4 regions of the Streptomyces sp. NPDC054796 genome follow, and region 4 is predicted to be linked to each of the others. Evidence: riboswitches for the same ligand, from Rfam matches in the RefSeq annotation. Region 4 holds a riboswitch; each other region holds the start of a gene.
The links. A riboswitch is a leader RNA that binds a small molecule or an ion and turns the genes downstream of it on or off. The one in region 4 is predicted to bind cyclic di-AMP.
Positions count from the first base shown of each region.

Region 1: another riboswitch for cyclic di-AMP. It lies ahead of ACWGJ2_RS27235 (NlpC/P60 family protein); the one in region 4 lies ahead of ACWGJ2_RS15915 (M23 family metallopeptidase).
Region 2: another riboswitch for cyclic di-AMP. It lies ahead of ACWGJ2_RS29915 (M23 family metallopeptidase); the one in region 4 lies ahead of ACWGJ2_RS15915 (M23 family metallopeptidase).
Region 3: another riboswitch for cyclic di-AMP. It lies ahead of ACWGJ2_RS25380 (transglycosylase family protein); the one in region 4 lies ahead of ACWGJ2_RS15915 (M23 family metallopeptidase).

Region 1 covers NZ_JBSHAO010000038.1:13,183-20,385, forward strand. Annotated here, with positions in the region: gene pcrA (DNA helicase PcrA) at 1-2,250, opposite strand, end outside; cyclic di-AMP (ydaO/yuaA leader) riboswitch at 2,556-2,754, shown strand; gene ACWGJ2_RS27235 (NlpC/P60 family protein) at 2,763-3,944, shown strand; gene ACWGJ2_RS27240 (hypothetical protein) at 4,100-4,453, opposite strand; gene ACWGJ2_RS27245 (NlpC/P60 family protein) at 4,837-5,958, shown strand; gene ACWGJ2_RS27250 (hypothetical protein) at 6,117-6,878, opposite strand; gene ACWGJ2_RS27255 (class II aldolase/adducin family protein) at 7,041-7,203, shown strand, end outside.
Region 2 covers NZ_JBSHAO010000045.1:48,262-55,464, reverse strand. Annotated here, with positions in the region: gene ACWGJ2_RS29945 (hypothetical protein) at 1-2, opposite strand, end outside; gene ACWGJ2_RS29940 (helix-turn-helix domain-containing protein) at 134-1,009, shown strand; gene ACWGJ2_RS29935 (DUF397 domain-containing protein) at 966-1,184, shown strand; gene ACWGJ2_RS29930 (hypothetical protein) at 1,213-2,046, shown strand; gene ACWGJ2_RS29925 (PPOX class F420-dependent oxidoreductase) at 2,084-2,518, shown strand; gene ACWGJ2_RS29920 (aldo/keto reductase) at 2,541-3,497, opposite strand; gene ACWGJ2_RS29915 (M23 family metallopeptidase) at 3,968-4,996, opposite strand; cyclic di-AMP (ydaO/yuaA leader) riboswitch at 5,358-5,585, opposite strand; gene ACWGJ2_RS29910 (PP2C family protein-serine/threonine phosphatase) at 5,912-7,018, opposite strand.
Region 3 covers NZ_JBSHAO010000033.1:59,150-66,352, forward strand. Annotated here, with positions in the region: gene ACWGJ2_RS25375 (alkaline phosphatase PhoX) at 1-499, opposite strand, end outside; gene ACWGJ2_RS25380 (transglycosylase family protein) at 888-1,937, opposite strand; cyclic di-AMP (ydaO/yuaA leader) riboswitch at 2,052-2,237, opposite strand; gene ACWGJ2_RS25385 (MBL fold metallo-hydrolase) at 2,684-4,129, shown strand; gene ACWGJ2_RS25390 (metal-sensitive transcriptional regulator) at 4,214-4,513, opposite strand; gene ACWGJ2_RS25395 (rhodanese-like domain-containing protein) at 4,593-5,207, shown strand; gene ACWGJ2_RS25400 (response regulator) at 5,316-6,110, opposite strand; gene ACWGJ2_RS25405 (oxidoreductase) at 6,358-7,203, opposite strand, start outside.
Region 4 covers NZ_JBSHAO010000016.1:32,871-40,073, reverse strand. Annotated here, with positions in the region: gene ACWGJ2_RS15930 (DNA gyrase/topoisomerase IV subunit A) at 1-1,055, opposite strand, end outside; gene ACWGJ2_RS15925 (M16 family metallopeptidase) at 1,314-2,684, shown strand; gene ACWGJ2_RS15920 (M16 family metallopeptidase) at 2,726-4,096, shown strand; cyclic di-AMP (ydaO/yuaA leader) riboswitch at 4,365-4,522, shown strand; gene ACWGJ2_RS15915 (M23 family metallopeptidase) at 4,538-5,362, shown strand; gene ACWGJ2_RS15910 (GntR family transcriptional regulator) at 5,550-6,251, shown strand; gene ACWGJ2_RS15905 (HPr family phosphocarrier protein) at 6,354-6,638, opposite strand; gene ACWGJ2_RS15900 (GNAT family N-acetyltransferase) at 6,781-7,203, shown strand, end outside.

The DNA of each region.
Region 1 (7,203 bases), on a different contig from region 4:
CATCGCCGCGCCCATGGAGGCGCCCGTGCGCTTCCAGTCCAGGAAGGAGTCCGGGATCTCCTCCAGGAAGCGGGACTGCGGGTTGTACGAGGGCTGGCCCCAGGCGCTGCGCATGGTGGAGCGCGTCAGATAGAGCCGTTCGCGGGCGCGCGTGATGCCCACGTAGGCGAGACGGCGCTCCTCCTCCAGCTCCTTGGTGTTGCCCAGGGCGCGCATGTGCGGGAAGACGCCGTCCTCCATGCCCGTCAGGAAGACGACGGGGAACTCCAGGCCCTTCGCCGTGTGCAGCGTCATCAGCGTGATGACGCCGGTGGCCTCGCCGTTCTCGCCCTCCTCGTCGTCCGGGATCTGGTCCGAGTCGGCGACGAGCGCGACCTGCTCCAGGAAATCGGCCAGCGTGCCCGGCTCGTCCTCGCCGCGCTCCTGCTCGAACTCCAGCGCTACGGCGGCGAGTTCCTGGAGGTTCTCGATGCGGGTCTCGTCCTGCGGGTCCGTGGACGCTTGCAGCTCGGCCAGATAGCCCGTCTGCTCCAGCACCGCTTCCAGCACCGTGGCCGGGCCCGCGCCGGACTCGACGATGGTGCGCAGCTCCTCCATCAGCGTGTTGAACCGCTTCACGGCGTTCGCCGAGCGGGCCGCCATGCCGTACGCCTCGTCGACGCGGACCAGGGCCTGCGGGAAGGTGATCTTCTCGCGGAGCGCCAGCGCGTCGATCATCGCCTCGGCGCGGTCACCGATGCCGCGCTTCGGGGTGTTGAGGATGCGGCGCATGGAGACCGAGTCCTCGGGGTTGGCGAGGACGCGCAGATAGGCCAGCACATCGCGGACCTCCCTGCGCTCGTAGAAGCGGACGCCGCCGACGACCTTGTACGGGAGGCCGACGCGGATGAAGACCTCTTCGAAGACACGGGACTGCGCGTTCGTGCGGTAGAAGACCGCGACATCGCCCGCGCGCGCGTCGCCCGCGTCCGTGAGGCGGTCGATCTCGTCCGCGATGAACTGTGCTTCGTCGTGCTCGGTGTCCGCGACGTAGCCCGTGATGCGGGCGCCCGCTCCGGCCTGGGTCCACAGATTCTTGGGGCGCCGGTTCTCGTTCCGCTCGATGACGGCGTTGGCGGCGCTGAGGATGGTCTGCGTGGAGCGGTAGTTCTGCTCCAGGAGGATGGTGGTGGCGTCCGGGTAGTCCTCCTCGAACTGGAGGATGTTGCGGATGGTGGCGCCCCGGAACGCGTAGATCGACTGGTCCGCGTCGCCGACGACGCACAGCTCGGCCCGCTCGACGGCGCCCGCGCCCGCACCCGCGTCCACACCCGTATCCGTGTCCGCGCTGCCGCTGGCGCCCGTGCCCACCAGCTCGCGCACCAGCGTGTACTGCGCGTGGTTGGTGTCCTGATACTCGTCCACCAGCACGTGCCGGAAGCGGCGGTGATAGTGCTCCGCCACGTCAGGGAACGCCTGGAGGAGGTGGACGGTCGTCATGATGATGTCGTCGAAGTCCAGGGCGTTGGCCTCGCGCAGCCGTGCCTGGTACATCGCGTACGCCTCGGCGAGGGTCTTCTCGAAACCGTCCGTGGCCTGGGCCGCGAAGTCCTCCTCGTCGATCAGTTCGTTCTTCAGGTTCGAGACCTTGGCGCTGAACGACTTCGGCGGGAACCGCTTCGGGTCCAGGTCCAGATCGCGGCAGACCAGGGCCATGAGGCGCTTGGAGTCCGCCGCGTCATAGATCGAGAACGACGAGGTGAAGCCCAGTTTCTTGTGCTCGCGGCGCAGGATGCGCACGCACGCGCTGTGGAAGGTGGACACCCACATCGACTGCGCACGCGGCCCGACCAGCTCCGCGACGCGCTCCTTCATCTCGCCGGCGGCCTTGTTGGTGAAGGTGATCGCGAGGATCTGGCCCGGGTGGACCCCGCGCGCGCCCAGCAGATGGGCGATGCGGTGGGTGAGCACCCGGGTCTTGCCCGAGCCCGCCCCGGCGACGATGAGCAGCGGGGAGCCGCTGTGCACGACGGCGGCGCGCTGCTGCTCGTTCATGCCCTCCAGCAGCGCGTCCGTGTCCACCACGGTGCGGGGCGAGCCGCCGCGGTGATACGCGTCACGCGCGGCTGCCGCGCCCCCGGCGAAGGTGCCCGCGAAGAGATCGTCCGGGATCTCCTCCTCCGGGTGCTGATCCTCGGGGGGAGGCGGAGGCGGGTCCTCGGTCTTGGGATCGAGGTTCGCCAGGAAGCTGTCGTCGAAGAGGCTGCTCATCGTCGTCCGAGTCTAGGCGGCCCCACCGACAGACCTCCGTGCGTCCCGGGAATCGCCCCCGGAATCGCCCCGGAAATCCGTGCCCCGGTGCGGGTGCGCGGGCTCGTCGACGGCCCCGTTGCGACGGCCTCGTACCCGCGACGCACCGGCCCCGTACGCCCATACCGGACGGATACCGCACCAATCCCGCACGGGTAACGAAGAGATATCGGACGTATCCCTCACCAGCCTTCACAGGAACGGCACACCTTCGCTACCGTGCCGTGCCAGGCAGCCCGCACCCCCGTCGGCGACAGCGTCGGCACGGGCGGCCACCGCCGAGTCCGGCCGCAGGGCCGGAGCCGGGGACCCACTCGCGTACGCCGCGCGACCACCGCGTGCCCGCGTGCCACCCGGGGTGAATCGGCCCGTACGCGCCGCGTGAGCGGAGCGCTCCGGTCCGTAGGGCAGCCTTCCGACGCCCGAACCCGTCAGCTAACCCGGTAGGCGGTTCACGGAAGGAGTCGTCGGCCTTGGCGTCGCATCGCAAGCCGCGCACCCGCGTACTGCACTCCGCAGCCTCCAAGCGGGGCGTCATCGGTGTCACCACCGCGGCCCTCGCGTCCGTCACCCTGCTCTCCCAGGGCGCGACCGCCTCGCCCTCGGACGACGGCGGGGGCGGCGGCGGACGGCAGTCGGTCGAAGAGGTCAAGCAGAAGGTCGACAAGCTCTACCAGCAGGCGGGAGCCTCGACGCAGAAGTACAACGCGGCCAAGGAGAAGACCGACGCGCAGCGCGAGAAGACCGACGGCATGCTGGACGAGGTCGCCGAGCGCACCGACAAGCTGAACGAGTCGCGCCGTGTCCTCGGCAACTTCGCCGCCGCGCAGTACCGCACGGGCGGCATCTCGCAGACCGCGACGCTGCTGCTGACCGAGGACCCGCAGAGCTTCTTCGCGCAGACGCACCTGCTGGACCGCATGACCGGCCGCCAGAAGGAGGCCGTCGACGACTACGAGAAGCGGCAGAAGGCGGCCACCGAGAAGCGCGCCGAGGCGACGCGCGAGCTGGAATCGCTCTCCTCTTCACAGAAGGAGCTGAAGGAGAGCAAGCGCGAGGTGCAGTCGAAGCTGGCCGAGGCGCGGCAGTTGCTGTCGAAGCTGACCGCCAAGGAGAAGGCGCGGCTGGCGCAGATCGAGCGCGAGAAGCGGGCCGAGGCCCGGCGCGAGGCGGCCGAGCGGGCGGCGGCGGAGCGACGTGAGGCGGCCGAGCGCCAGAAGCGGGAACAGGGCGACGGGTCCGGTTCCTCCGAGGGCTCGGGCTCCGGTTCCGGTTCGGGTTCCGGTTCGTCGGGCGGCTCGTACTCGGCCAAGGCCGCGAAGGTGATCGACTTCGCCAAGCAGCAGCTCGGCAAGCCCTACGTGTGGGGCGCGACGGGACCCAACTCGTACGACTGCTCGGGGCTCACTCAGGACGCCTGGAAGAGCGCGGGGATATCCCTGCCCCGGACCACGTACGACCAGGTGAAGGTCGGCACGCGGGTCGCCAAGTCGGACCTGCGCCCCGGTGACCTGGTCTTCTTCTACGACGACGTCAGCCACGTCGGCATCTACGTGGGCGGCGGACAGATGATCCACGCCTCGAAGCCGGGCGACGACGTGAAGTACGAGGCGATCGACTACATGCCGTTCCACTCGGGGGTGCGGCCCGCCTGAAGCGGAGCGTTCGACGGGAGTACGCCGACGGGGCGCGGAGGCACCAGCGGGTGCGCCGCGCCCCTTCGCGCGCCCGGGGCGGCCCGGGGCGCGCGGATCGTCCGGGGCGGCCGGGGCGGCCGGGGCGGCCGGATCGAGGAACTACGCGCCGCCGTTCACGTCCACAGCACCGCGATGAAGATGTTGACGGTCGTCAGGGCGCCGACCGTGCCCAGCAGCGCTGACGGGACCTTCTCCTCGTCCCTCTTCACGTAGACCAGCCCCAGGATCACCACCAGCAGCGCCAGCTTGATCCCGATCTTGACGTTGTTCACGGGCTGGTCGTCCGCCTGGTTGAGGCCGACGAGGACGATGCCCGTCGCGAGCATGGTCAGCGCGCCGTGCAGCATGCCCGGCAGCATCCGCGCCGTGCCGGAGCGCAGGGCACCCATCTGGAAGAAGAAGCCGCCCAGCAGGGCCGCGATGCCCACGATGTGCAGGCAGACGAAGAGGTTGATGAGGACGTCCATGGCCCGGAGCGTAGCCCGGCCCGTAGCACCGCCCGACGGCCAGGGTGCGCCGATCGCCCGCATCGGTCACGGTCTCGCCGGTTCCCGTTCCGTAGCGGGCGCCCCCGTTCACGCCCGCACGCGCCGCATGGACGAAAGCGGACAGTCTCGGGCAGTCCCGGTCAACCCCACACCTCGCCGCACGGGGCAGGTTTAGCGTCCTCGTCCAGGTGGCCGGGTCCGCCCCGTGCGAGGCCCGGCCACCCCGCCGAGATCCGGCGGCGGCTCGTCCCCCCTGTGCGGGTCCGCCGCCGGATCCCCACCTCGACGGACGTACGGGCGTCGCACGCGACGCCGCACGGTGTACGGCCGCGACGCGACGCGAAGGAAGTGACGGCCGCACCATGGCCTCGCACCGAAAACCCAAGCCCCGCCCCCTCACCGGATCCGCAGCGCGCACGGCGCTCACCCTCGCGCTCGCCGCCGCCGCGAGCACCACCGCGTTCCAGGGCTCGGGCCACGCCGACCCCCGTCCCGGCTCCACCGCCCAGGTGAAGGCGAAGGTCGACAAGCTGCACCACGAGGCCGAGAAGGCCACCGAGGCGTACAACGGCGCGAAGGAGAAGGCCGACGAGGCGGCGGAGGAGCTGGAGGAACTGCGCGACCAGGCGGCGCGCAAGCAGGAGCGGCTGAACGCGACGCGGGACGCGCTGGGCGCGCACGCGGCGGCCGAGTACCGGAGCGGCGGCGTCGACCCGTCGCTCCAGCTCGCGCTCTCCTCCTCCCCCGAGAACTACCTCGACCGCGCGGCCGTCGCCGAGCGCGCGGGCGCGCGGCAGGCCGACTCCGTGCGGCGCGTCGGCGAGCAGGCGCGCGGCGTGCGGCAGCTCCGGGAGGAGGCGGCCGGGACGGCCGCCTCCCTCAAGAGCGCGGCGGACAGCGCGCGGCGCCACAAGCGCACCGTTCAGAGCAAGCTCAGGGAGGCGGAGAGGCTGCTGGACCGGCTGACGCCGGAGAAGCGGGCCGAGGTGCTGGGCGACGACGGTCACGGCGGTGCGCCCGACGGCCCTGACGGTTCCGACGGTTCCGACGGGACGGCGCGGGCCGACCGCTCGGGCAGCGGCTCGGGCGGCGGCGCCCGTGAGGCCACAGCACCTGCCACGGGCGTGGCCCCCGACTCGCGCGCCGCCCGTGCCGTCTCCTTCGCGCGGGGCGCGCTGGGCAAGCCGTACGTGTGGGGCGCAACGGGACCCGACGCGTACGACTGCTCCGGGCTCACCCAGGCCGCGTGGAAGGCGGCCGGCGTCTCGCTGCCGCGCACCACGTACACGCAGATCGAAGCGGGCCGCCGCATCCCCCGGTCAGGGCTGGCGCCCGGTGACCTGGTCTTCTTCTACGGCAGCGTCAGCCATGTCGGGCTCTACATCGGCGAAGGGCGGATGATCCACGCCCCGCGCCCCGGCGCGCCGGTACGGATCGCCCCGATCGACGAAATGCCCTTCTCCGGAGCGACCCGCCCGGCGTGAACGGGACGGTCCCGCCCCGCCCGCCAGGGGCACCGGGAGGCCCACCTCGCCGCGTAAGCGCTCCGCGACGAGGGCCGCCCCGCCAGGGGCGCGGGGGGGGGCTGCGCGACCAGCCACCGCGCACCCGCAGCCCGTGAAGCACACTCAGGGGCACACACTCACGCGCTCGGCGCTCCGAAGTACCCCTGCCCCTGCTGCTGCCCCTGAACGGGCTGTTGCCCGACAGGCGGTGCCCCGTACGCCTGCGGCGGCACGGGCGCCCCGGTGCCGAACGGGTTCGCGTGGCCCGGGAGTTGCGCCCCCGGCGGGAGATAGCGGCTGCGGCCGTTCTCGTCGCGTACGCGCGCGAAGCCCGCCGTCTCAAGGCGGGCCGCGAAGTTCGCGTTGCGCTGCCGCGTCCACAAGAAGCCCGCGCCGAGGAGCAGCATCAGCAGGACGTAGCCGATGACGCCGTAGACGAGCGCGTCGTCCTGTAGCGCGTCCCGCACCACGCCGAGCACCATCATCACGGTGAGCCCCACCGCCCCGGCCAGCATCCGCTTCTCGGCGCTCTTGCCGGTCAGGTCGAAGTTGATGCGGGCCTTGAGGAGTTCGAGGTGGTCGGCCGCCTCGGGGAGGGGCTTGAGCTTGCCGCCGGGCTGCATGCCGGGCAGATCGCCCCCGTTGCCCGCCTGCGGAAACCGGGCCATGTTGGCCGCGGCGCGCTGCTGGGCTGCGGGACTGGGGTCGCGGTGCAGCAGCATCGCCGTGCTGCCGTTCTGGGCGCCGGTCTGCGCGGCGTCCCCGTACTGGAAGCCGAACTGCTCGGCGATCAACGCCAGTCTGGCGAGCTTCTTCACCGAGGACATGCGGCTGACGACCGTGACGTCGTCCTGCGTGGCGATCTGCTGGAGCATCTTGCTGATCTGGCGGCTGCTCACGAGCCGTCCCTCCCGTTGGTGTGTAAGCGCCTCCTCAGGGGGACGGCGCGGAGCGCGCAGCATAGCGGGGACATGTCAGAGATCCGGGCACACCCCTGGTCACTTGCGCTACCCCCAGGTAGCTTCCGCTCCCGTACGGCCCTGATCAGGAGGAGCAGCCGCATGACGCACCCCTCTCGCCCCCACACCAGCCCCCTGGGCTTCACCTCGTCGTCCGCGTCGTCGGCGCGCCCGACGCCGATACCCACCGACCAGCTCCACTTCGCGATGCCCCCGGAGCACCAGTCCGTCGCCGAGGAGCGGCGGCACCGCAAGGAACGGCTCG
Region 2 (7,203 bases), on a different contig from region 4:
ATGCGCCTCGTCCTCTCCGCCGTGCCGACTGTTGCTCTGTGTGATGAAGCACTCACAGCGTCGACGTTTGAGGCGTAGCGTCATAGAGGTTCTGGTTCAGCCAGCGGGGCTGCTGAAGAGGAGGGGAACAACCGTGCCACCACGCAAGGATCCCGACGCCGCGGCGAGCGTGCCCGCGTTCTACGGAGCGGAGCTGCGCTGGAAGAGGGAGGCCGCGGGCCTCACCCTCGCGCAGTTCGCCGAGGGCTGTTTCTACAGCGTCGCCTACCTCAGCCAGATCGAGATGGGCGAACGGCGCATGCCCCTGGACTTCGCCCAGTACGCCGACCGACGGCTCCGTACGGACGGGTTCTTCGAGCGACGCTGCGAGGACGTGAAGAAGGCCCGCAAGGGTGGCCACGCGGACTACTTCGCCGACGTGGTGGAGCAAGAGAAGCACGCCATGGAGATCGAGGAGTGGGATCCCATGCTCGTGCCCGGACCATTGCAGACCGAGCCCTACATCCGAGCCGTGATCCGCGCCGCGAATCCCACCGAGGCGCAGGAAGCCGTGGACGTGAAAGTCGCCGCCCGGCAGGCTCGTTCCTGGCTCTTCGAGGAGCAGGGTGGCCCGGAAATCTGGCTCGTGCTGCACGAGTTCGTTCTTCATCAGCCGATCGTCGGCCCCGACGAGATGGCCGAGCAGCTCGACCGGGTCGTCGCCGCGGTGAAGCGACGCCGCCTCATTCCGCAGATCCTTCCGCTGAACGCGGGAGCCCACCCCTTCATGATGGGCACGACTAGGCTCATGACCTTCGCCGATGCCCCGCCACTGATGTACACGGAGGGCATGTACAGCGGGCACATCATCGATGATCCGGCGCTCGTAAAGAACTACATGAAGGCATACGGTCGGCTCAGGGCAGCCGCGCTCCCTCCAGAAGCATCCCTGGCCATGATCGAGTCGGCGACAAAGGACTACGCAAATGGCAAGCGAACAGGCGGATTTGGGTACGGCCGCATGGCGTAAGAGCACACACAGCAACGGCGACGGTGGTCACTGCGTCGAGGTATCCGACGCCCACCCCCACATCGTCCCCGTGCGGGACAGCAAAGCCGCCCCCCACGGCCCCGTCATCGCGTTCCCCGCACCGAGCTGGGACCGGTTCATAGCGGGGGTCAAGGGCGGGGCGTTCTCTCTCTGAGGGCGGAGACCGGCGCATACTCGCGTACATGAGCGACCGTTCCCTCGAAGCCCTCGGGCTTCATGACGTGCCCGCCCTGCGCCCCCTCACGTATCCGGGACGTCCAGTCAGGGAGCCGGTGTTGCTCAGTGGGCGGGAGCTGTTGCCGTTGGGGGTGACCGGTGCGCGGGTGGGGGAGTGGGCCGTCGCGTCCACCGCCGACCCACAGGGGCGGGCGCTCGACCAGGTGCTGGAGGACCTGGGGGACGCGCCCACACGTGAGCGTTACCCCGTCATCGCCGTCGGGTCCAACGCGAGCCCCGCGCAGGTGAGTTACAAGCTCCAGCGCGCGGGCGGCCTCTCGCGCGCCGTGCCCATGGTGCCCGTGGAGATCCACGGCATCGGTGTCGGGCTGTCGGCGCACATCAGCCGCGCCGGTTACGTCTCCGCGTCGCCCTACGTGACGGACACACGCCCCGTCACCCTCGTCGTGAGCTGGCTGGACGAGGCACAGCTCGCGGCCGTCGACGCGACGGAGTTCCCCAACTACGGCCGCGCCCTGCTTCCCGGCGACGGCGACGGATTCCCCATGGTGCTGCCGAACGGTTGGCGGCTGGAGGGCGCGTACCTCTACTTCAACACGCGCGGCCTCCTCGCCCACCCGGACGGCACGCCCCGCCCCACCGCCCCGCAGCCGGACGTACTGCGCGCGCTGCTGCGCGAGTCCGCGCCCCTGCGTGACCTGCTGGGGCCCGACCCCGAGAGCTGGGTCGCGCGAGCCGCCGCCGACCCGCGACGGTGCGCCGCAGGCACCGCCGTCTTCGAAGAAGAGGGCTGGCTGCTTCAGGAGACCCGGTTCAGCGGGTACGCGGTGGCAGGGTAGGCACATCCCCAGGTCCCCCAGCGAAAGGAAGCCCACCATGGCCGACGAGACCCCGCCCGCCCTGCTCGCCCTCCTCAAGGAGCGCAAGCTCGGCGTGCTGGTCACGCTGAAGCGCGACGGACGGCCGCAGTTGTCGAACGTGCTCTACGCCTACGACCCCGACGACCGCCTCATCCGCGTCTCCGTCACGTCCACCCGCGCCAAGTCCCGCAACCTCGTCCGCGACCCGCGCGCGAGCTTCCACGTCACCAGCGAGGACGGGTGGGCCTGGACGGTGGTCGAGGGCACGGCGGAGGTCACGCCCGTCGTCGCCGACCCGTACGACCCCGTCGCGGAGGAACTGGTGCGCCTCTACCGCGACGTCCAGGGCGAGCACCCGGACTGGGAGGAGTTCCGCGCCGCTCAGCTCGCGGAGGGGCGGCAGGTCGTGCGTATCCCCGTGGAGCACGCGTACGGGCAGCCGCTCCGCTGACCCGCGCCCCCGGACCGAAGAACTACGCCGACGCCTCCGTCAGCCGCGCCGCCTCGTCCTCCGTCAGCGTCACCTCGGACACCGCCATCAGCGCCGGAAGCTGCTCGGGCGTGCGCGCGCTGGCGACGGGCGCCGTGACCGTCGGCTGGGCCAGCAGCCAGGCCAGCGCCACGGTCGCCGGTGAGACGTGGCGGGCCTGTGCGATCTCGTCCAGGGCCCGCAGCACCCGCTGGCCGCGCTCCGTCGCCAGATGCTGGGAAGCGGACGCGGCGCGGGCGCTCTCGGGCGAGGCGCCGGGCCGGTACTTGCCGGTGAGGAAGCCGGAGGCGAGGGAGTAGTAGGGCATGACGCCGAGGCCGTAGCGGGCCGCGACGTCCTGGAGTTCGCCCTCGTACGTCTCGCGCGAGACGAGGTTGTAGTGCGGCTGGAGTCCCACGTACCGCGCGAGGCCGAACTCCTCGCTGAAGGCGAGCGACGCGTCCAGCCTGGCCGGCGTGATGTTCGACGCGGCGATCTCGCGGACCTTGCCGGAGCGGACGAGGTCGTCCAGCGCCGTGATGATCTCGGAGACCTCGACGCTCTCGTCGTCGTAGTGCGTGTAGAGGAGGTCGATGTGGTCGGTACGGAGACGGCGCAGCGACTCCTCCACCGCGCTCTTGACCGTGCGCGCCGCGAGGCCCTTGTACTCGGGGTGGGCGCCCACCTTGGTGGCGAGGACGATCTCGTCGCGGACGCGGCTGCCGCGCTCGGCCAGCCAGTTGCCGAGGACGGTCTCGGACTCGCCGCCCGAGTTGCCCTCGACCCAGGCCGAGTAGACGTCGGCGGTGTCGATGAAGTTGCCGCCGTGCGCGGTGTAGGCGTCGAGCACGGCGAAGGAGCCGGGTTCGTCGGCCGTCCAGCCGAAGACGTTGCCGCCGAGGCAGAGCGGTGAGACGGAGAGCCCGCCGAGGGGGCGGCGCTCGCGGGTCAGGTCAGGCATGGCCGTCCCGCTCGCCGTTCCGCCTGCCGCCCCGCTCGGGTTCGCGCTGGTCGCGGAGTTGTCCGAGTTGTGTGTGTCAGCCATACGTGGACCGTAACTCCGCCGGGACGGAAGCGCAGGCCGACGGCCCTGGTGTCGGGGGGTGGTCCACCAGAGCCGCCGGGTCCTGGGCGGGGGCCCGGCCGGAGGACCGGCCGAAGGGCCCCGTTCGCCGCCGCCTCGTCCCCTCCTCGTGCTGTGCCGAGGGCCACGGGGGCCAGGGGCGAGTGGTGCGTGCGCCCGCCTCGGCGGTGCGAGGCGGCGGCGTGGTCGTGAGTGGGCGGGGGCGACCCGAGTGCGCGGGGTGCTGTGTGGTGCGCCGCCCGCCCGAGGCGACCGGGTACCACTGGTCCGGGCTCCCAACCCGGACCCACGTCGACGGAACGGCGTCAGCAGAGCCGCGTCAACGGAACCCCGTCAGCGGCACCCCGTCAGACGCTGAGGCCCTTGCCCCTCAGCCACGCCAGCGGATCGACCGGGTCACCGCCACCGGGCCTGACCTCGACGTGCAGATGCGGCCCCGAGGAGTTGCCTGTGGAGCCGACGCGGCCGATGACGTCGCCGGTGCTGACCTTGTCGCCTGCGGACTTCGTCATCGAGGACAGGTGGCAGAACCACAGCTCGGTGCCGTCGTCCAGCTCCAGCACGATGCGGTAGCCGTACGAACCGGCCCAGCCCGCTTCCTTGATGGTGCCCGTGTGGATGGCCTTGACCGGAGTGCCGGTGGGGGACGCGAAGTCCTGGCCCGTGTGGTCGTTCTGCCACATGCCGCCGGAGGAGCCGAAGCCCGCGGAGAGCTGGTACGAGGAGACCGGGAGCGTGTAGCTCTTGGCGAGCTTGGCGAGGCGGGCCGCCTCCGCCTTGCGGCGCTTCTCCTCCTCGGCCTTCTTCTTGGCCTCGGCCTCTTCCTTGCGCTCTTCCTTGGCCTCCTTGGCGGCTGCCGTCGCCGCCTTGGCCGCGGCGGCCTGGGAGGCGGCCTCGCGCGCCGCCGCGTCCGCCTCGGCCTGCTGGGACTCGGCCTGCGCGAGGATGCGGGCGCGCAGTGCCTCGCCCGCGTCCGTACGGCCAGCCGCCGCGTCCTCCTCGGACAGGCCCGCCTGGCTCAGGGGCGCCTGGACGGCGGCGACGGCCTCCGCGTCGTCCGCGCCGCCCGCGAGGAGGCCGCCGACGCCGGGGAGGTCCTGCACGGAGTCGGCAGCGGAGGCCAGGTCCGGCATGGATATCGCGGCCGGGTCCTTGTCCTTGGCGGTGGCCATGCCGCCCGCGCCGACGGCGGCGATCATGCCGACGCCGAGCACCGCGCCGCTGCGGGCCATGCCGCCGCCGCGCTGCTTGCCCACGCGGTGCCGACCGCGGACGGGACGGACGGAGTCCTCGGTGGGGTTCCACTCGTCGAACGCGTCGTCGCCGTCCTCGTCGCCACCGTCACGCGCGGGGCCGTAGACGTCCGGGACGGGCACCGCCTGGGCGTCGAAGGCCGGGGCTTCGAAGGGCGGGGCCTCGAACGTCTGCGTGTCGAAGGTCTGCGTGTCGAAGTTCCGGGTGCCGGGCGGGACATGAGCACCGGCCGGGACATGGGAGCCGGACGGGGCGAGCGCGTCGGGACGGCCCAGCGCGTCGTAGTTGCCGTACGCGTCGAATGTGCCGTGGCCGTAGCCGGGTGTGCCGTGGTCTTGGCCAAAGCCGTAGCCGTGGCCGAAGTGGTCGCCGCCGTGGGGCGGCCGGCTGTCGTAGGACGCGCCGTACGACGGTGAACCGCCGAAGGACGGCTCGTACGAGGCCTCGGGGGCATGCCTCTTGGACGCCACGGGGGGCGCACTCCTTTCCTTCCTTCTCGCCTACCGGGTTAGCTGACGGGTTCGGAGCAGGAAGGTCTCCTACGGAAGCGCCCGCACATGGAACATGGGCGGGAGAGTCCGATTCACCCCATCCCTCGGAGGGCGGCCCCGGTGTGGGCCGACCGGTGAGAGACCCCCCTCGCCGACGGCTGACGACGGCCGAGAAGTGGTGGTTCCCCGGTTCCCTCGGTGCGCTTCGCGTCGAGTGGTGACTCGCGTTGACGCACGTACGGGATTCGGCGACGGCGCACGGTGCCGACTCTCGTGACGGCTGTGACGACCGCGCTGCGTTATCGAACGTTAATAGAGTCGCGGGCCGAATTCCAAGCTGTTCCGGTGAATTCGTAGTCGCCGTTGCCCTGCACTTTCCCGGGCAGACAGGGGCAATCAGGGGCAGGAATTACCCGAATTGGGGCGCCGGATCGCGGAGAGTGACGAAACATCAGGCTGGAAAGCTGTCTTGAACCGCTCCACAACTCCCCCCTCCCGTCCCCGCCTCGTCTTCACTTCCCCTCCTTCTCCGTCTTCACGTCGGCGTCACGTCCTCCCCCTGCGCCGCGCCACCAGCAGCGCCATGTCGTCCGTGATCCGTCCGCCCGTGTACGCCTCCACGTCCGCGACCAGCGCGTCCAGCAGCCCGTCCGGACCGTCGAAGGCGCACCCGGCCAGGCGGCGCGAGGGCTCGTAGAAGACGCCGCTCCCCTCGCCCCGCGCCTCGGACAGGCCGTCCGTGTAGAGCAGGAGATGCGCGCCGGGCGGGAAGGGCACCTCGTCCGCGCGGTCGGGCCACTCGCCCAGCTCGGGCATCCCCAGCGGCAGCGCGGGGACCCTGGGCTCGATGTAGCTGGGGAACCCGTCGGACTTCAGCAGCAGCGGCGCCGGGTGGCCGCGGTTCACGACGCGGAGCACGCCCGGGTCCTCGGCGGGCACCTCGACGAGGACGGCCGTCGTGAACCCCTCGTACTGGTCGAGCCCCCTCCTGCGGTCCCCCTCGCGCCGCAGCGCGCCCTCCAGGCGGCCCGCGACCGCCTCCAGCGTGTCCTCCTGCTCGGCCGCCTCACGGAACGCGCCGATGACGATGACGACCGCCTCCACGGCCCCGAGCCCCTTCCCCCGCACGTCCCCGACGAGCATCCGGGTCCCGTGCGGGGTCTCCTGGACCGCGTAGAGGTCCCCGCCGATACGGGCGCCGGTCTGCGCGGCCTTGTAGCGCGCCGCGAACTCCAGCCGTCCGATGCGCGGAGGCGGCAGCGGCAGCACAGCGCGCTGGGCCGCCTCCGCGATGATCCGCGCGGAGTCCAGGGCCGCGCCGCTACGGCGCACGATGCCGCTGATGAAGACGGCGAGCGCGGAGACGGTGGCGACAGTGAGAGTGCGCATCGAGACTTCGAGAAGGTCCGACGAGCCGTCCAGCAGGAGCAGCGCCGCGAAGAGGGCGGTGGCTATGAGCCCCGTGCCGATCGTCGCCCGACGAGTGCAGAAGGGCGCTGTCACCAGCGGCGCGGCGGCGAAGAAGGGGGCGCCCGTGATCTCGGAGAAGGTGGTGGCGCTCAGGACGATGCCGAGGGCGAGCATCAGGAGGGGCAACAGGAGGAAGGGGATGCAGCGCCTGCCGGAGCCGCCGACGGGGCCTTCGGCGAGCACGGTCTCCCTGCGGCTGCCGCTGGTCCTGCTCCTTCGGCCCTTCCCGTGCCTCCCGTGCCTCCCGTCCTTTCCGCTGCCCCTGCCCCTGCCCGCTCTCTGGTCCGCCACTGTCCCAATCTGACTCGTGATGACGCGCTCGGCCACTTGACCTGCTCCAATCGCTCCCCCCTTGCGGCCCCCCGGCC
Region 3 (7,203 bases), on a different contig from region 4:
TCTCGTAGACGTAGCCGCGGTCGATCTCCTCGCAGGAGAGCCAGGTGTTCCACGGGGTCCGGCCGCCCGCGCAGTTCACGCTCGTGTTGCTGAGCACGCGGTACGCGCCCGTCACCGCGCCAGAGGACGAGAAACGCACGGCGCTCGCGCCGCCGGTGAGGGCGACCTCGGAGTTGGAGACGTAGATCCAGCCGCCGCCGCTGTCGGCGAAGCAGGCGCCGCCGTCGGGCGCCGGGTGCCAGGTGTACGAGGTGCCGGAGACCACCTGGCCCGATCGCGCGATCACCCTGCTCGTGAAGGACTGCGGCAACTGGACGCCGTTCGCGTCTGCGGGGCCGAGTGCCCCGTACGGGCCCGTGCCCGGCTGCGCCGGGTCGGCGTGCGCGGCGCCGCGCCACAGCGTGCCGCCGAAGACGGCGGCCGAGCCGGTGAGCACGGCCGCGCGCAGGAAGGTACGACGCCGGAAGTCACGGCGTTCCACGGTCACTCCACGTTCCACGGTCACTCCACTCGGGTCTGCGGTGCTGCGGTGCCCGGCGGCGTTGCGTCCGCCGGGGAGAGCGGTGGTGCGTGCGGTGCGTGTGCCTTGGTGCCTTGCGGGTGCGGGTGCGGGTGCGGGTGCGGCCCGTACCGCCCGTGCTGCCGGTACCGCCGGTACGGGACGGTCCGGTCCGGGCGGGGTGGAACCTAGCGCTCGGGCGTGACCGGCGCCACAACTCCCCGTGAACCGGAGGCGCGGCCGGGCGGCGGGGAAGGCCCGGGAACGCCGGATGCCCGGCGTCCCTGGAGGGGACACCGGGCATCGGTGTGGCTTCGCCTGCCGCTGTCCGGAGGGCGCGTGTGGCCCGCGCCCTCCGGACCGTCGCGGGCGTAGGGGAGGGAACGCCTCAGACGGAGAGACCGTGCGACTGGAGGTAGCTCACGGGGTCGATGTCGGAGCCGTAGTCGGGACCGGTGCGGACCTCGAAGTGCAGGTGCGGGCCGGTGCTGTTGCCGGTCGAGCCGGAGACGGCGATCTGCTCGCCGGCGTCGACCTGCTGGCCGGGCTGGACGGAGGAGGAGGTCAGGTGGCCGTACTGGGTGTACTTGCCGTCGTCGTTCTTGATGACGACCTCGTTGCCGTAGGCGCCGCCCCAGTCCGCCGAGACGACGGTGCCGGAGGTGACCGACTTCACCGGGGTGCCGGAGGAGGCGGAGAAGTCGACGCCGGTGTGGCTGCCGCTGGACCAGGAGCCGCCGGACGCCTTGTACGGGGTGCTGGTGCCCGCGTCGACCGGCTTGACGTAGTCGCTGGAAGCGGACTGGCCGTCGTCGGAGCCGGAGGTCTCGGCGGTCTTGGAGGCGCCGCCCTGCGGCTGCGTCTTCACCTCGTCGCCGGAACCGGAGCCGGAGGCGGAACCGGAGAGGGTCAGCTTCTGGCCCGGAATGATGACGTTCGGGTCGCCGCCGACGGTCTGGCGGTTGGCCTCGTACAGCTTCTTCCAGCCGCCCTCGACGCCCTCGGACTTGGCGATCTTGGCGAGGGTGTCGCCGCTCGCGACGGTGTACGAGCCCGAGCCGCCCTGGGGCTTGCTCTGCTGCTCGGTCTGCTGCGGCTGCGCGGACTTCGTCGCGGAGTCGTCGGAACCGGAGTCGGGGTTCACGTCGGGGGAGCCGCTGTTCTGGCTCAGCCCGGCCTTGGGGCCGCAGTTGGGCCAGGCGCCCGGACCCTGCTTGGCGAGCACCTTCTCGGCGATGGCTATCTGCTGGTCCTTGGTGGCCTTGTCGGCGGTCGGCGCGTACTGCGAACCGCCGTAGGCGTCCCAGGTGCTCTTGTCGAACTGGACGCCGCCGTAATAGCCGTTTCCGGTGTTGATGGACCAGTCGCCGCCCGACTCGCACTGGGCGACCTTGTCCCAGGTGCTGACGTCGGCGGCGTGCGCGTTCGCGGCGCCCATCAGCGGAAGGGCGATACCCGCGCCACCTGCGGCGAGAGCGAGCGAGACGCGGGAAATGCGCCGCGCGTTACGGCCATTGGACTGTCGGTTAACGCTTTCGCGTGCAAACACAGAAGTGTTCCTCTCCTACGCCTGCGAGGTGAGCTGTCGGATTCGGGCTGGAGTTGCCCGGCCACCTGTGCACATGCCCGTGGCATGTGCGCGAGGGGGCTTCACCCCAAGCCGGTCGCGTTTCCGCGACGCGGCACTTACCTGTGGTTCCCCCGCTCCTGCCGCCCTTGGGTCGGGTGATTTCCGCTGACCGGGCGGCAGGATTCGGCGTCCCGGTCACGGGCCACCGCATGGGACGTGCGATGGCGGATGCACCGTAAACAGATGGAATTCGCGGGGACAACTAAAGCCAGGGAAGGAGAGCCATGTGGGGACCCGCGCATTTCTCGTACGGAGTGTCGAATAAGTCCGTAAGAGAACGCTGTGCGCAGGGCATTCGAAACACGCGTGCCGCGTCCGCGTCAAAACCGGAACCCTTTCGATCTTGCCTTCCTGTGTCGCTCCTCACGCACCTCCTGTGGAACGCGTCACGTCATTTCCGGCTCGCGCGGGGGCACTCGGCGCGATGCCGGGCGTGTGCGGAATACCCCCTGGGGTACCCGTGTTACGGTCGATGATGGATACCCCGGGGGGTACATGAACGAGTCGGTCCGGGAGACCGGAGCGAACGGAGAGCGGAGAGGAGAGGGTCGGCCGTGTTCTTCGTCGACACCATCGGGACCGAGGGCCTGGGCAACCGCGGCTATCTGGCGGGCGGCGCGGCGGAGGCCGTCGTCGTGGACCCGCCCCGCGACATCGACCGCGTGCTCGCGGCGGCGGCACGCAGAGGCGTGCGCGTCGGTCTCGTCGCGGAGACCCATGTGCACAACGACTACATCAGCGGCGGCCTGGAACTGGCCCGCGTCACCGGCGCCCGCTATCTCGTCCCCGCCGAGGCGCACGTCGCCTTCGCCCGCGTGCCCGTGCGCGACGGCGACACCGCGACGGTCGACGCCGGCGCGGGCCTGACACTGCGGGCCCTCGCCACCCCGGGCCACACCCCGCACCACACCTCCTACGCGCTGGAGGAGAACGGCCGCGCCGTGCTGGCCTTCACCGGCGGCTCCCTGCTCATCGGTTCCACGGGCCGCCCCGACCTGGTCGAACCCCGGCTGACCGAGCCGCTCGCCCGCGCCCAGCACGCCTCGGCGCACCGGCTGGCCGACGAACTGGCCGACGATGTGCGCGTCCTGCCCACCCACGGCTTCGGCAGCTTCTGCTCCTCCGGCGGCTCCGGCACGAGCTCCGGGGGCTCCGGGGGCTCCGACGGCTCGGCCGACTCCACGACGATCGGCGAGGAACGCGCGCACAACGACGCGCTCACCCGCGACGTGGACGACTTTGTCAAGGACGTGCTCGCCGGGCTGGAGGACGTGCCCGCCTACTACACGCACATGGCCCCGGCCAACGCCTCGGGCCCGGCGCCCCTGGACCTCACCCCGCCCCGCACCGCCGACGCGCACGACCTCGCGCGGCGCCTGGCCGAGGGCGAGTGGGTGGTGGACCTGCGCTCACGGGTGGCGTTCTCCGAGGGGCACCTCGCGGGCGCGTTCAACTTCGAGGGCGACGGCAAGCTCGCCACGTATCTCGCCTGGCTGATCCCCTGGGGCAAGCCCGTCACCCTGCTCGCCGAGACCCCCGGGCAGATCGCGGCGGCGCAGCGCGAGCTGGCCCGCGTCGGCATCGACCGCCCGGCAGCGGCGGCGACCGGAGGCCCGTCCTCCTGGCTGCGTGCGGGTGAGCGCCCGCACTCCTTCCCGCGCGCCGACTTCGCCGACCTGGCTGCGGCCAGGGAACGGGACGGCGGCGAGGGGACCGTGGTGCTCGACGTGCGCCGCGCGTCCGAGCGCGCGAAGGGCCACGTCGAGGGCTCGGTCCACCTCCCCGTCCACGAGGTGCACGGCCGCGCCGACGAGGTGCCGCCCGGCGTGGTGTGGGTGCACTGCGCGAGCGGGATGCGCGCCGCCGTCGCCGCCTCGATGCTGGCCGCCATGGGCCGCGACGTGGTCGCCGTCGACGACGCCTTCCGGGCCGAGGACTGGGTGCGGGGCGACGGTTCGGGCGACGGTTCGAGTGACGGGGCTACGGGTGCGGGTGCGTAGGGGCGGCCGTAGCCCGGGGCCGGGGTGCGGGGCCGGTCCCGGTCCCGGTCCCGGCTCCGCCGCTGGTCGCGGGTCCGCGCCCGGTCAGGCCAGGGAGAGGAAGAGCTTCTCCAGACGGGCCCGCATCTGCTCGCGGTCGGCCGCCTGGACGGCGCCGTCCTCGCCATCGGCACCCGGCTCCGCGAGACAGCGCTGGAGGCCGGTGGCGATGATCGCGAAACCGGCCTTGTCCAGCGCGCGCGAGACGGCCGCGAGCTGTGTGATCACGTCCTCGCAGTCCCTGCCCTCCTCGATCATCCGGATGATCCCGGCGATCTGACCCTGTGCCCTGCGCAGCCGGTTGAGGACCGTCTTCAGGTCGTCGGCCGCCAGTTCAAGATCCACGGCTTCTCCTCACGTATACCCTCTGGGGTATAGCGTACCCCCGGCGGAGCCGGTGCCACCGAACACGAAGGACCCTCCTGTGACCACCCCTCCCTCCTCCACCTCCACCGCCGTGTCCTCCGCCGCCCTGGCTCCCGGGCAGGCGCGCCCGCGCCTGGACGAGTTCACCGTCGTCGACGTACGCGCTCCCGGCGAGTACGCCTCCGGACACCTGCCCGGCGCCCACAACGTCCCCCTCGACCGGCTCGACCGCGCCCTGCCCGCGCTGCGGCACGCGGCCGGGCGGCGCCCCCTGCTCATGGTCTGCGCCTCCGGGGCGCGCTCGGCCAAGGCCGTCGGCGCCCTGGCCGACGGCGGGATAGCCGCCTCCCGGCTGGCCACCCTCACTGGCGGCACCAGCGCCTGGACCGCCGAGGGCCACGAGGTGGACAGGCCGGAGGCGGGCCGCGCGACCTGGGCCATGGAACGCCAGGTGCGGCTGGCGGCGGGCTCCCTCGTGCTGCTGGGCCTGCTCGTCGACCTCGTGCTGCCGGGCGCGCGCTGGCTCTCCGCCGCGATCGGGGCCGGGCTGGTCTTCTCCGCGCTCACCGACACCTGCGGCATGGCCGCGCTGCTCGGCAGGCTCCCGCACAACAGGCGCGGCGGACGCGCAGCGGACCTCGACGCGACCCTGGCCCGGCTGACCGCCGACTGACTCCCGACCGGGCCCGGCCCGTAGCCGATGCCGGGCGGAGTTCTCCGGCGGGGTTCTCCAGCGGAGTTCTCCGTCGGGGTTCTTCGAAGGGGCTCTCAGGCGAGGCTCTCAGGCGGAGCCGTGCCGCTCCGTGCCGGGGGCGCCGGGGCCGTGTGCCGGGGCCGGGGGGCGGCCCTCGCGGTGGTAGCGGCGCTCGGGGCGGCCCGTGGTGCCGTAGCGGAGGGTGACGCGGGCGCTGCCCGTCGCCACGAAGTGCTCCAGATAGCGGCGCGCGCTCACCCGCGACAGCCCGCTGCGCTCGGCGCACTCGGAGGCCGAGACGCCCTCGCCCTCCACGCCCGCGTCGAGCGCGTCCCTGACGAGCGCCGCCGTCTGCTCCGTGAGCCCCTTCGGCAGCGAGGCGGGCGTCCGCCCGCCGCCGTGGCCCTGGGTCGCGCCCGCGCCCAGCGCGCCGCCAGCACCGCCGGCGCCGCCGAAGAGGCGGTCCACGTCGTCCTGGCCCGGAGCCGCCAGGGCCGCCAGCTCCTTGCGGCGCTCCGCGTACTGCCGCAGCCGCTCCTGGAGCAACTGCCCCTCGAAGGGCTTGATGATGTACTGCACGGCTCCGCCGCGCTGCGCGCCCCGTACCGTTCCCGCGTCCCGCGCGGCCGTGACGACCAGCACGTCGGGACCGCCCTCGGGGGCCCCGCCGCCGCGCAGCTCGCGCAGGACCTCCAGGCCGGGGATGTCCGGGAGGTAGATGTCGAGCAGCACCAGATCGGGGGCCAGCTCGCGCACGGCCGTCAGCGCCTCGGCGCCGCTGTGGGCCACGCCCGCGACGGCGAAGCCGGGCTCGCGCTCGACCAGGGTGCTGTGCAGCCGGGCGACCATGAAGTCGTCGTCGACGACAAGGACGCGGATCACTGGCCTCTCCTTCCCCGGTGGCCGCCGGTGGCCCCGTCGGCCCAGCGGCCCTGGTGAGCGGGGCCGTCCAGGGCCTTTCAGGCCACGGTAGCGCACGCCCGCAAGGCCCCCCGGGGCCCGTCCACCGGGCCGTACGGGCCCCGCGCCCGTGCGGCGGCGCAACGATCCGGCCACCGCGTCGGCCGTCGCGCCGATCACCGCGTCGGCCACCGTGGTCCCAGAAACGCTCCCGCACGCCGCACCCGCGTCACAGCGCCCCGTAGGTGACCCCCGTGAGCTGCTCCGACGCGGCCCACAGCCGCTCGGCCGCCACGTCGTTACGGGTCCACGGCGCGCGCCACGACGGGCCGGGCCCGCCCCGCAGCCCGAGGAAGCGCGGGCCCGTGAAGGAGTCGCCCCGCACCTCGGGGGAGGTCGCCGCGTACAGCGTCGGGGACGCGCCCTGCTCGGCCGAGGTGGCCACCAGCACGCCACCGGCCCGCATGAACAGCTCCGTGGCCCGCCGCCCGGCCAGACGCGGGCCCTTGGTCTGAAGCTCCGTCGACGCGTAGCCCGGGTGCGCGGCGGCGGCGATCAGGGGCACGCCCTTGCGGTCGGCGCGACGGGCCAGCTCGTGCACGAACAGCAGATTCGCGGACTTCGAGGCCGCGTAGGCGAGCCAGCGCCGGTAGCGACGCTCGCTGTTCAGGTCCGCTATGTCGATGTTGGCCAGCGCGTGCATCGCGCTCGAAACGGAGATCACGCGCGGGCCAGGCGCGGCCAGCAGCCGCTCCAGCAGCAGCCCCGTCAGCGCGAAGTGGCCCAGGTGGTTCACGCCGAACTGGGTCTCGAAGCCGTCCGCCGTGCGCGCGTACGGCACGGCCATCAGACCGGCGTTGTTGACGAGCAGATCGACGCGCGCGCAGGGCAGCGACTCGGTGAAGGCCCGCACCGAGGAGAGATCGGCGAGGTCCAGCTCTCTGAACTCGGCAGCCGCCTCCGGCACCTCCATCTGGAGCCGGCCCCGCGCCTCCTGGCCCCGTCGCACATCGCGGCAGGCCATCACCACCCGAGCGCCGCGCCGGGCCAACTCCCGTGCTGTCACATATCCCAG
Region 4 (7,203 bases):
TGGCCGTCCACCAGCGCCACGTTGTTGATGCCGAAGGACTCCTCCATCGGCGTCAGCTTGTAGAGCTGCTCCAGGACGGCCTCGGGGTGGAAGCCGTTCTTGATCTCGATCACGAGGCGCAGCCCGTGCTCGCGGTCGGTGAGGTCCTTGACGTCCGCGATGCCCTGGAGCTTCTTCGCGTTGACCAGGTCCTTGATCTTGGAGACGACCTTCTCGGGGCCGACGGTGAAGGGCAGCTCGGTGACGACCAGGCCCTTGCGGCGGGGCGTGACCTGCTCCACCGTCGCCGTGGCGCGCATCTTGAAGGAGCCGCGGCCGTTCGCGTACGCGTCCTTGATGCCCTCGACGCCGACGATCCGGCCGCCCGTGGGCAGGTCGGGCCCCGGCACGAAGCGCATCAGCGTCTCCAGATCGGCGCCCGGGTGCTTGATCAGATGCCGTGCCGCTGCGATGACTTCGCCGAGGTTGTGCGGCGCCATGTTCGTCGCCATGCCGACGGCGATGCCCGAGGCGCCGTTCACCAGCAGGTTCGGATACGCGGCCGGGAGGGCTACCGGCTCCTCCTCGCTGCCGTCGTAGTTGGGCGCGAAATCGACCGTCTCCTCGTCGATCGACTCGACCATCAGACCGGCGGCGGGCGCCGAGCGGCACTCGGTGTACCGCATGGCGGCGGGCGGGTCGTCGTTGCCCAGCGAACCGAAGTTGCCGTGGCCGTCGACCAGCGGGAGCCGCATCGAGAAGGACTGGGCCATGCGGACCAGCGCGTCATAGATCGCGGAGTCACCGTGCGGGTGGAGCTTGCCCATCACCTCGCCGACGACCCGGGCGCACTTGACGTACGAGCGGTCGGGGCGCAGCCCCATCTCGTGCATCTGGTACAGGATGCGGCGGTGCACCGGCTTCATCCCGTCACGGGCGTCCGGGAGGGCGCGGGAGTAGATGACCGAGTAGGCGTACTCGAGGAAGGAGCCCTGCATCTCATCGACGACGTCGATGTCGAGGATCCGCTCCTCGAAGTCGTCCGGCTGCGGGGTCTTCGTACTGCGGCGGGCCATCGCGGCTGCGGCTCCTTCGGTACGTACGGGCTAGGGGGTGTGAGGACACCCGCTGTGGGCCTGGCGGATACGACGCCGACCATTGTGGACCGCGCCGCTGACAACGGGCTCCCCGACCCGGCGGTGACGGGTGGGAGAGCCCAGTTCATGGGCGTACGGTACGGGAACTTCGCACGTTGTCCGTGCGGTTGCATACAGTGACAGAACCGCTTCACACGACGCGACACGAACTCCCGCGAGCGAAGGGACTCCAGGCACATGGGTCACACGGCCACGCCCCCGCCTGCCACCGGCGGGCTGACAGCGACCGAGCACCGGCTGGCCAACGGCCTGCGCGTGGTGCTCTCCGAGGACCATCTCACCCCGGTCGCCGCTGTCTGCCTCTGGTACGACGTCGGTTCCCGCCACGAGGTGAGGGGCCGCACAGGGCTGGCCCACCTCTTCGAACACCTCATGTTCCAAGGCTCGGCCCAGGTGACGGGCAACGGTCACTTCGAGCTGGTCCAGGGCGCCGGCGGCTCGCTGAACGGCACCACCAGCTTCGAGCGCACCAACTATTTCGAGACCATGCCGGCGCACGAGCTGGAGCTGGCGCTCTGGCTGGAGGCCGATCGCATGGGCTCCCTGCTCACGGCGCTGGACGAGGAATCGCTGGAGAACCAGCGTGACGTCGTCAAGAACGAGCGCCGCCAGCGGTACGACAACGTGCCTTACGGCACCGCCTTCGAGAAGCTGGCCGCCATGGTCTATCCCGAGGGCCACCCTTACCACCACACCCCGATCGGCTCCATGGCCGATCTGGACGCGGCCTCCCTGGAGGACGCGCGCGCCTTCTTCCGTACGTACTACGCGCCGAACAATGCCGTGCTGTCCGTCGTAGGGGACATCGATCCGGAGCAGACGCTGGCCTGGATCGAGAAGTACTTCGGCTCCATTCCGGGCCACGAGGGCAAGCAGCCGCCGCGCGACGGCTCCCTCCCCGAGACGCTGGGCGGGGACCAGCGTCAGGTGGTCCAGGAGGAGGTGCCCTCGCGCGCGCTGATGGCGGCCTACCGCCTGCCGCACGACGGCACCCGCGAGTGCGACGCGGCCGACCTCGCGCTGACCGTCCTCGGCGGCGGCGAGTCCTCCCGCCTGCACAACCGCCTGGTGCGGCGCGACAGGCTGGCCGTCGGCGCGGGCTTCGGGCTGCTGCGGCTGGCCGGGGCGCCCTCGCTGGGCTGGCTGGACGTCAAGGCGTCGAGCGGCGTGGAGATCTCCGCCATCGAGGCGGCGGTGGACGAGGAGCTGAGCCGCTTCGCGCAGGAGGGGCCGACGCCCGAGGAGATGGAGCGGGCACAGGCCCAGCTCGAGCGCGAGTGGCTGGACCGGCTCGCGACGGTCGGCGGGCGCGCCGACGAACTGTGCCGGTTCGCCGTGCTGTTCGGCGATCCCCAGCTCGCGCTGAGCGCCGTGGGCCGCGTCTTGGAGGTCACGCCGGAGGAGGTGCGGTCCGTGGCGGCGGCGCGGCTGCACAGGGACAACCGCGCCGCGCTGGTCTACGAGCCGACCGCGCCCGCCGCCGAGAACGCTGAGAACGCCGAGAACGAGAACGCCGAGGACGGACAGGACGAGGAGCCCGGCCAGTGAGCGACACCGCGACCACCCCCGCAGAGAGGCCAGGCCCGAGCATGGATCTCCACCCCCAGCCCCGGGGCGGCAGCCCCAGGCCCTGGGCCTTCCCCGCGCCCGAGCGCGGCACGCTGCCCAACGGGCTCACGGTGCTGCGCTGCCACCGCCCGGGCCAGCAGGTCGTCGCCGTGGAGGTCAACCTCCTGGCCCCCCTGGAGGCCGAGCCCGAGGGCCTGGACGGCGTGGCCACGATCATGGCCCGCGCCCTGTCCGAGGGCACGGACAAGCACGACGCCGAGGAGTTCGCCTACGAGCTGGAGCGCTGCGGCGCCACCCTGGACGCGCACGCCGACCACCCGGGCGTGCGCGTCTCCCTGGAGGTCCCCGCCTCCCGGCTGCCCAAGGCGCTCGGTCTGCTCGCCGACGCGCTGCGCGCACCGGCCTTCCCTGACGGCGAGGTCGAGCGGCTGGTCAACAACCGGCTGGACGAGATCCCGCACGAGCTGGCCAACCCGGCCCGCCGCGCGGCCAAGGAGCTGTCCCACCAGTTGTTCCCCGCCGCGTCCCGCATGTCCCGGCCGCGCCAGGGCACCGAGGAGTCGGTCGCCCGTATCGACGCGGCCTCGGTCCGTGCCTTCTACGAGGCACATGTGCGCCCCGCGACGGCCACCGCCGTCGTCGTCGGCGACCTCGAAGGCGTCGATCTGGACGAGGCGCTGGCCGACTCCCTCGGCACCTGGACCGGATCGACGGCCGATCCGCGCCCCGTGCCGCCGGTCACCGCGGACGACACGGGCCGCGTGATCATCGTGGACCGTCCGGGCGCCGTGCAGACGCAGTTGCTGATCGGCCGCATCGGCGCGGACAAGCACGACCGCGTCTGGCCCGCACAGGTGCTGGGCACGTACTGCCTCGGTGGCACCCTCACCTCCCGGCTGGACCGCGTGCTGCGCGAGGAGAAGGGCTACACCTACGGGGTGCGCGCCTTCGGCCAGGTGCTGCGCTCAGCGCCCGAGGGCACGGGCGCCGCCATGCTCGCCATCTCCGGCTCGGTCGCCACCGAGGTGACGGGGCCCGCGCTGGAGGACCTGTGGCAGGTCCTGCGCACCCTGGCGGCCGAGGGCCTCACGGACGAGGAGCGGGACGTCGCCGTGCAGAACCTCGTGGGCGTCGCTCCGCTGCGCTACGAGACGGCCGCCGCCGTCGCGGGCACTCTCGCCGATCAGGTCGAGCAGTATCTGCCGGACGACTTCCAGGCGCGGATGTACGCGCGGCTGGCCGAGACGGGCACCGTGGAGGCCACGGCGGCCGTCGTGAACGCCTTCCCGGCCGACCGCCTGGTCACCGTCCTGGTGGGTGACGCCTCGCAGATCGCGGAGCCGGTGCGGGCGCTGGGCATCGGCGAGGTGAGCGTGGTCTCCGGGACCTGAGGCGCCGCGTCGCCCGGCGCTACGTCGCCGGAGCCGCTCGGGGAGTTGCCCGGAATGTGATGGAGGGCCCGTGAACAGTCGGCCGACTGTTCACGGGCCCTCCACATGTCTCGGCGTCATGTCCGTTTTCCCTGTCTGATTTGACCTGTGTTGCCCCGGTGTTGGGTGTGGCATGCGCGACAAAAGACGGGATCTGTTTGGCGCCGTGCTGATGCCCGTCTTAGCGTCGTGGCCGCTGTTCGTCAGAAGTGACCGCGCCGCGGCCGACGGACAGTGATCGCCGAGTCCCCGTACGGCGCGAGCCAGGGGAGCCGGGGACCCACACGTCCCTTGGGGTGAATCGGACGCCTCCCGCACGAGGCGCCCGTAGGAGACCTTCCTGCTCCGAACCCGTCAGCTAACCCGGTAGGCGAGAAGGAAGGAAAGGAGTCGCGCCAGATCATGGCGTTCATCCGTGCCACCGGTAAGCATCGTGGGCAGAGCCGTGCCCGTCGCCGTGCGGGCGTCAACGCCGCAGGCATAGCGGGCCTCGCCGCTGTCGGCGTCGTGGGCTCCGTCGCGTCCCCGGCCCTCGCCGCCAACGACGAGGCGTCCACCGTCACCGACACCGGTCTGACCCAGGCCATCGACCTGGGCGGTTCCCTCGCCGCGACCGTCGGCGACCAGGCCGAGGCCCAGCAGGCCGAGGCCGAGCGCGCCAAGGCCGAGGCCGCCGCCAAGAAGGCCGCGGCCGAGGCGAAGAAGCGTGCCGACGAGGCCAAGCGCAAGGCGGCGGCCGAGAAGGCGGAGCGCGAGCGCGAGGCCAAGGAGGCCAAGGAGCGCGCGGCCCGCAAGGCGGAGGCCAAGCGCGCCGCGCTCAACGGCTACGTCGCCCCCGTCGACAACTCCTACGTCTCCACCGGCTACCAGACCGGCGGCGGCATGTGGTCCTCCGGCAGCCACACCGGCATCGACTTCCACGCGGCCCAGGGCACCCCGGTCAAGTCCGTCGCGGCCGGTGAGGTCGTGGAGGCGGGCGACGGCGGCGCCTACGGCAACAACATCGTGATCAAGCACAAGGACGGCACGTACACGCAGTACGGCCACCTGTCGTCCATCGGCGTCTCTGTCGGCCAGTCCGTCACCTCGGGCCAGCAGATCGCCCTCTCCGGCTCCACCGGCAACTCCTCGGGCCCGCACCTCCACTTCGAGGCCCGGACGGGCCCCGACTACGGCTCGGACATGGACCCGGTCGCCTATCTGCGCCAGCACGGCGTCAAGATCTGACCGAAACCGAAACCGAAACCGAAGCCGAATCCGACGCCCAACCCGGCGCCGTACCCGACTCCGCGCGGCATCCGTGAGTATCAGGACCCCCGGCCGACACATGGCCGGGGGTCCTTTTCACGCCGTATTCACGTGAGGGGAACTCTCGCCATCGGAAATTCGACGTGGCTGCAATACAGTTCGAGTCATGCGAATTTCCGCGCACGCGGTCTGCACGGCAATCCGCGACGACATCGTCAGCGGGGCATTTCCGCCCGGCGCCCGGCTCACCGAGGAACTCCTCGCCCGGCGTTACGGAGTCTCGCGGGTCCCCGTGCGCGAGGCGCTGCGCACGCTGGAGTCCGAGGGTTTTGTGCTGACGCGCAGACACGCGGGCGCCTGCGTGGCCGAGCCGACGGAGCAGGAGGCGGCGGACCTGCTGGAGATCCGCGCGGTGCTGGAGCCGCTGGGCGCGGCGCGCGCGGCGCAGCGGCGCACCGAGGCCCACCTCAAGGTGCTGCGCGGCCTGGTGCGCCTCGGCCAGCAGCGCGTGGACCGTGGCCACCTCTCCGACCTGCGCTCCCTGGGCGACTGGTTCCACGAGACACTGGCCCAAGCGTCCGGCAGCCCCAGTCTGACGACGCTGCTCACCCAGCTCCGGCGCAAGATCACATGGGTGTACGCGGTGGACGTGCCCGCGCAGGCCGCCACCGTATGGCAGGAGTACGGCGCCATCGTCGACGCGGTGGCGCGCGGCGACGCCGAGCGGGCCCGCGCGCTGACGGCCCAGCACGTGGAGCGTTCCGCGGTGCTCCACAGACTGCGCCGCCCGGTACCGAAAGGGGCCGCGCGCAAAGCGGCCGTGAGGAGTACGAAACCTTCCGTAAACACGGCGCGCGATTCTCTTTAACACTCCCCGTATACAAAGAAGAGGAGGAATTCACAGGCGTGTGCCCGTGAATTCCTCCTGCTCTTTTCCTGCCGTTGAGGGCAGCGAATCAGACGGTGCGAATCAGACGGTCTCCGGGAGTTCTTCGAGGCCCTCGGAGACGAGCTTCGCCAGACGGTCGAGCGCGGATTCCGCGTCATCCGCCTCGGAAGCCAGCACGATCTCCTCGCCGCCCTCCGCGCCGAGACCCAGCACGCCCAGCATGGAAGCGGCGTTGACCGGCGTGCCGTCCTCGCCCTTCTTCACGGTGACCGGGACGCCCGCAGCAGCCGCGGCGCGGCAGAAGATCGAGGCGGGGCGGGCGTGCAGGCCCTCGGCCCAGCCGACGGTGACGCGGCGCTCAACCATGGTGAAGCCCTTCGAATCGTGACGCTTGTGAACTGTTGTCTAGACCAGTCTCGCACGCGGTGCGAGCTGCTCCCGTGCCCCCTCAGCCTGCACTGTCGCACGTACGGGCGCGAGCCCGGCTCACAGGTCCTACCCTGACCCCATGCAGAGCCCGTCGGAGCGCGCTTACCCCACCCACTGGGAGGCCGACGTCGTCCTGCGCGACGGCGGCACGGCCCGGATCAGGCCCATCGCACCGGACGACGCCGAGCGGCTGGTGAGCTTCTACGAACGGGTCTCCGACGAGTCGAAGTACTACCGCTTCTTCGCGCCCTACCCCCGGCTCTCCGACCGCGACGTGCACCGCTTCACCCACCACGACTACGTCGACCGCGTCGGCCTGGCCGCCACCGTCGGCGGCGAGTTCATCGGCCTCGTCCGCTACGACCGCATCGACGGCACCGGACGCCCCGCCTCCGCGCCGGCGGACGAGGCCGAGGTCGCCTTCCTCGTGCGCGACGACCACCAGGGCCGCGGCGTGGCCTCCGCGCTGCTGGAGCACATCGGGGCCGTGGCGCGGGAGCGC